One region of the Priestia sp. JV24 genome, then DNA from elsewhere that is predicted to be linked to it. Evidence: riboswitches for the same ligand, from Rfam matches in the RefSeq annotation. Region 1 holds a riboswitch; the other holds the start of a gene.

The links. Region 1 has a riboswitch for S-adenosylmethionine ahead of OK414_RS19880 (sulfite oxidase-like oxidoreductase). Riboswitches for the same ligand answer to the same signal wherever they lie in the genome.
Region 2: it holds a riboswitch for S-adenosylmethionine, as region 1 does, so the genes downstream of both, OK414_RS06935 (trans-sulfuration enzyme family protein) here and OK414_RS19880 (sulfite oxidase-like oxidoreductase) in region 1, are expected to answer to the same signal.

Annotation. Positions count from the first base shown of each region.
Region 1 covers NZ_JAPCIN010000022.1:134,655-137,808, reverse strand. The annotation lists gene OK414_RS19890 (YjgB family protein) at 1-184, opposite strand, end outside; gene OK414_RS19885 (hypothetical protein) at 588-956, shown strand; SAM riboswitch class I at 1,101-1,207, shown strand; gene OK414_RS19880 (sulfite oxidase-like oxidoreductase) at 1,283-1,945, shown strand; gene OK414_RS19875 (molybdenum cofactor biosynthesis protein B) at 1,979-2,491, opposite strand; gene moaC (cyclic pyranopterin monophosphate synthase MoaC) at 2,504-2,992, opposite strand; gene glp (gephyrin-like molybdotransferase Glp) at 3,107-3,154, shown strand, end outside.
Region 2 covers NZ_JAPCIN010000012.1:242,731-245,884, reverse strand. The annotation lists gene OK414_RS06940 (trans-sulfuration enzyme family protein) at 1-174, opposite strand, end outside; gene OK414_RS06935 (trans-sulfuration enzyme family protein) at 158-1,303, opposite strand; SAM riboswitch class I at 1,375-1,492, opposite strand; gene OK414_RS06930 (hypothetical protein) at 1,659-2,321, opposite strand; gene OK414_RS06925 (spore coat protein) at 2,391-3,154, opposite strand, start outside.

The DNA.
Region 1 (3,154 bases):
TTACTGCGGCGTTGTAAATTTCATTAATGTTTTTTACAGCTGTTTGACTTTGACTGTTTGTTTCTTGAGATGTAGCTGCATGTGCTGGTGTATCAAGCTGAGCGACAGGAGCAAATCCAAACGCAGCAATTCCTGTAATCGTTGCAGCCGCCGCTGCTTTTGATATTCGTTGTTTCATTTTCATGATTTTTTCCTCCTATATATAACGATTTAGCAACCTCAGTCTACCTAAAAGAACAGGTAGGCCAGAATAGTCAAGGAGTCTTAGTTTAGTTGGTAACTGATATATATAATGTAACACGTCTTTTAGAATGTAAACGTCAGTTAAAGTGAAAAGCAAAAAACGATTCATTTATCATAGGCGAAAAGATTGGTTTCTGTTCCTTTATTAGGTAAAAAAACGTAATATAGAGAGGGTTCTAATGTTTTATAAAAAACTAGATAATAATTGTAAGTATGATACAAAAAATCAAGTATTTGTTAAATGTATATATTGCTGCTGTGTATCTAGGACTTGGCGTAAAAACAAGTTTAGGGAAATCTGTTGTATTAAATAGAAGAAAAAGAATGGTAAAGGAGAGAAAGTAGTGTCAAAACGATTTGTGCTCACCGTAGCGGCTGGAGGATGTATCATAATCTTCGGCGCGCTGCTGCTCTTAAATTGGGAAAGAGTGTTTGGAGATTATCGTCCCGTTCAAACAGCAACAGCTGTATTCAAGTTAGAAGTGGGAAGTCAAGGTGTAGCAAGGACTACAGATTCAGACGATGCTCTTCATTATATGGTGAAAAAAGGACATTTAGATGAATATATTCAACTGATGAATGAAAAGGGATACGTGTTAAAAGAAAAAGATATTGATCATAATCGACTTGTTTTTAACGATGGACAAGAGGATGAGCAAATTTACTACAAGCGCTTTGCCAGGAAGTATACGATGATTGATGGAGAAGGGTAAAGGATTTACATGGTATTTTAGTAGACTAAAACCTTATAACCCTATCTGTTTTTAAAGTTTTTTGGCGGAAAAGAAAAATAATATTGACAATTATGACAAAAAGCTTAATACTGACTTTATTACATAAAACAAATACAATTTGTTTCCTTATCAAGAGAGGTGGAGGGACTGGCCCTGTGAAACCCGGCAACCGCTGTCTATGACAGAATGGTGCCAAATCCTTAAGAGTGTATCGCTCTTAGAGATAAGGAAGAAGCTGAAACAAAGCTCTTCCTTATTTATTTAAGGAAGGGCTTTTTATGTACAAAAAATAATGAGGTGATAATTTGAACAAAGCAGACCGTATTAAACGAATGAAAACACCGGAAATTGATCCAAAGTATGAAGGACGAGTGCCTCCGGGTCAGGTAGTAACGGAGCGCTTTCCGATTTTACATGAAGGCGACGTGCCGGAGTATAACTTAGAGGAGTGGACGCTTCGAGTGTTTGGATTAGTAAACAAAGAAGTGACGCTTTCGTATCAAGATATATTGGACATGCCGCAAATAACGGTGAAATGTGATATTCACTGCGTAACGAGATGGACAAGGCTTGATAATGAATTTACGGGCGTGCTGTTTACAGACTTTTTAAAAGCAGTTGGCGTGGAGTTAAAAAGTAAATACATCATGCTGCATGGAGATAATGACTATACGTCAAACATTGAAGTAAAAGATTTACTGAGAGACGATATTCTTCTCGCTCATTCCTTTAACGGAGAGCCGCTTACAGCTAAGCACGGATATCCGCTGCGATTGGTTGTTCCGCATTTGTACTTTTGGAAAAGTGTTAAATGGCTTCGAGGCTTTGAAGCTATTGATGAAAATCATCCTGGCTTTTGGGAGCAAAACGGCTTTCATCTTAGAGGAGATCCGTTTAAAGAAGAGCGTTTTTCTGGAGAAGATTTAGGTATTCCAGAAGATGAGTGGGTACATAAAGACTATGATTAATGAAAATGCCTATGCGTGTGCATAGGCATTTTGTCAGCGCTGGCGGTTTAATTCCCACACAACATGGCGAAGTTCAGGCAAAATCAGCTTGGTCATCGCTAGACGAACCGCACCGCTTGATCCTGGTGTAGAAAAAACGGCTTTTTCGTTAATCGTCCCGGCAATTGCCCGGCTCATAATCGCAGCGCTGCCAATATCTTCGGTGTAGCTCAGCATGCGAAACAGCTCGCCAAACCCAACGATTTCTTTATGAATCAGCGCTTGAACGGCTTCAATGGTGACGTCTCGTTTTGTGATGCCCGTCCCGCCGTTTGTGAGAACAACGTCAATGTTCTCATCACTGCAGCCAGCAAGTATGGCTTGTTGAATCGACGTTTGGTCGTCTTTTACAATTTCATAGGAAGCGATCTGCATGTCGTGTTCTTTCAGAAGCTGGATTATTAGCGCGCCGCTTTTATCGGTTTCTTTCGTACGTGTGTCTGATACCGTAATGACTTTGCAGCGAACGGGCTGAGTTGCTTTAGATTTATGTTCGTGTACGCTCATTATGTACCTCCTTTATGATTCCATACGTTTATAGTCACCGTTTTTGCCGCCAGATTTTTCAAGCAGATACGTTTCGCCGATAATCATGCCTTTATCAATGGCTTTGCACATATCATAAACGGTTAGAGCGCAGGCAGAAGCAGCGGTTAAAGCTTCCATTTCAACGCCCGTTGAGCCTTCCGTTTTAACCGTTGCTTCTATTAATAAACGGTACTGATCATTGCTTGTATCCCAGTCAAATGAAAGGTTTACGCCTTTTAATAAAAGAGGATGACACATCGGAATAATGTCAGACGTGCGTTTTGCTGCCATGATTCCCGCTACTTGTGCGACAGCAAGGACGTCGCCTTTTCCAATTTTATGTTCTACAATGGCTTCGTGAATTTCTTTGTTAACAAGTATGCTTGAACGAGCTGTTGCGACGCGGCGCGTAATAGATTTTTCGCTAATATCGACCATGTTGGCACGGCCTTGATCATTAAAATGTGTAAAAGAAGACATCGGTGTTTTCATCCTTTTTCAGTAAATTTTGTTGTATGATAGAAATAGTGAGATATGCTATGATTTTACACCATAGTGCAAAAAGTGAACAGACATAAAGGAAGTGAAGAATGTATGTTAGAAAGCAGAACACCTATTTCAATTCCTGAAGCAATTGAAAAA
Region 2 (3,154 bases), on a different contig from region 1:
AGTTGGATTTCCTGAACGAGAATAGTCATAGCGGCCGTTGTTCGTCTCATCTTCTTGGTTAAATGTAGATACCTGATAAATAGGTACGTTAACCGCTCCAAAATGACCGTCAATTCCTGTATTTGCATGAATTAAGTTCGTACCAAATCTATATTTATTATTGTTGGTATGCATCAAATGCCTCCTTCAAATCTTTAATTAAATCATCTGCGTGCTCAATTCCAACTGATAATCGCAGTAAACAGTTTGTTACTCCGACACGATTTCGAATTTCTTCCGGAATATCAGCATGTGTTTGACGAGCTGGGAATGTCATTAAACTTTCCACGCCCCCTAAGCTTTCTGCAAATGTAATAACTTTGACATTTTCTAAAAGTACTGAAACGATGTCAGGGTGTGAGACAGCAAAAGAAATCATGCCTCCAAATCCAGTTGCTTGTTTCTTCATGATTTCATAGCCTGGATGTGTTTCAAGACCAGGGTAATACACTTTTTCCACGAGATCATGAGCAGTAAGCCAATTTGCAATTTTCAGTGCATTTTCATTATGCTTTTCCATACGAAGCGCTAGCGTTTTAACACCGCGTAATAACAGCCAGCTATCCTGTGGACCTAAGATTGCCCCAGCTGCATTTTGATAAAAACGAATTTTCTCTCCTAAGCTACTACATCGAGCCACTACAAGACCAGCAACTACATCATTATGACCCCCAATGTATTTGCTTGCACTATGTATCACAATATCTGCTCCAAGCTCTAAAGGACGCTGATAATAAGGGGACATGAAGGTATTGTCAACGATAGTAAGCAAATCATGCTGTTTAGCTAACGCAATTGCTTCTGGCAAATCAGTCACGTGCATCATTGGATTCGTAGGTGTTTCAATAAATAAAGCTTTCGTATTGGGACGAAGCGCATCTTTTACTTGTTCGAGATGGGCTGTGTTGACGTATGAAACAGTAATTCCTTGCTCTGAAAAAATTTCATTTAGTACTCGGTACGTTCCTCCGTATAAATCCTCTGATACAATTAAATGATCTCCGTTTTTAAATAGTGCTAAAACTGCCATTACCCCCGCCATTCCTGAAGCGAATGCTACTCCTACTTCTCCTTTTTCCAAAGCAGCAATTGCTTCTTCCAATGCTGCACGAGTAGGATTTGCCGTACGTGCATAGTCAAATCCTGTACTTTGCCCTAAAGCAGGATGAGCAAATGTTGATGCTTGGTAAATGGGTGTTGTAATAGAACCTGTTGAAGGGTCACGGCCTACTCCTGAACGAACTAATAATGTTTCAATTTTCATCTATTTCTCTCCTTAACTCAAAATAAAAAACACTCTTCACAGATGGAAGAGTGTTCGTTTATACACGATTTCTCTCATCTGTTAGAACAATACTGATGTTCCACAGGAATTAGCACCGTTCAAATGAATGTTTCATTTGATGGTTGCCGGGCATCGCAGGGCCAGTCCCTCCGCCACTCTGGATAAGAGTTCTATATAATTGTTGGTGATTAACGTTTGTTGTTAATAACTTTAATAAAGATTTTCTGTATTGTCAACATAATTTTCTAAAAAATTTAAATCGTCTCATTTGTTTATTCAATATACTTGTCCTGATAAGCACATAAAAAAAGAGACGAAAGCGAGGTCTCTTTTTCTAAGGCAAGTGTACAGATTTTACGTGAGCTAACTTCCAATACATACTTTCTCCATTTGCCGTAATTAGTTCAACAATATTATTAGAAACTTCTTTAAGTACGCCAATTTTTTCTGATTGATCCCCTAAATCTAATACAACCAGTTGATTTTCATATTTTTTAAGCTGCTCTTCAAAGTTTCTGACAAAAGGTGCAGAGGCAGGTCTTACTGGGAGCTCTTTGTCACTTAAAGAATAAGGGGTTAACTCATTACTGTAAGGGGTAAGCCATTTCAAATGATGCAGAGAAACAAAGACATTTTTATACACTGGAGAATAAAACACAAGATAATCATTCAGCACGCTTGTAATATAGCCATGCAATGATTTTCCTCCTGTTACATAAATTTCAATAAATTTCCCTTTTGCCTGCTGTAAAATATTACGATAAGAAATCCGCTGACTTTCTTCTATTAAGTTCTCTTCTATTTCACGTAAAACCGTATAGTCTTCTTCTGATACTTCCCGCAAACGATGCATGTGTAAAAGAGGAATATACAAATAATCATGTCCATTATACAAAACCATAATATCTAATCCAAGATCAATAAGTCTGCCAACAAATGTCGTTTTACCTGAAATATCTAACTCTACAATTTTATTGATATAATGATTCATACTCATTCTCATTCTCCTCCTTTTTCCTATATGATAGAAAAGGTGCTTTATAAGCACCTTTTATGTTCCATTTCATCATGCTTTCCAACGATAATTTTTCGTTTTAATAACTTTCTCGGCCGGTGCTGAAGAGCGTGAACCCGTACGGCGTCCTCCCGAGCGATCACCTGTGCGGCGTCCTCGAGAACGATCGTCTGTGCGTCCACCCGTGCGGCGTCCTGTACGTCCACCTGTGCGGCTTCCCGTACGTCCGCCTGTGCGACTTCCCGTACGTCCGCCTGTGCGTTCTTCTGTAGACTTCGCAGCTTCAGTCTCTCCATTTTCTTCTGTTTCTTCATTATTTTGATTGTTATCGTTTTGCTTAAAAGCCCCTTTTGCTCCTACACAAATGGTTTTAACGTGTCTTGGCTGTAAGCGTAATACTTGATTATTCTGCACAAGTGTAAATGTACCATTTCGGCTTTGTACTAACACGCCCTCTACAGCTTCAGGTCCTCCATTATTGATTGATACCCATTTATGAGAAAGGTGGGCAAAAAGATCGTTAAAACTTTTGGATTTCATATATTCTGGTTCTTGGCTCACTAAGAGTTCATTTGCAGATTGACTAGTTTGATTTCCATTGTTGTTTTGATATTCACTCACACTCTTAACGTGTTCAGTATTAATATAGATGACACCGTCGTCCTCTGTGAGTAATACTATATAAGCAGATTCAAATGAACCTAAGACATCAAGAAGCTGACCTGCTTTTTTCTCAGGTCCACCTTGGTTAACCTGCACATATTTAGTTTTCATCAATGATAAAGTTGTAGCAAAAGTTTTTCCTCGATATAATT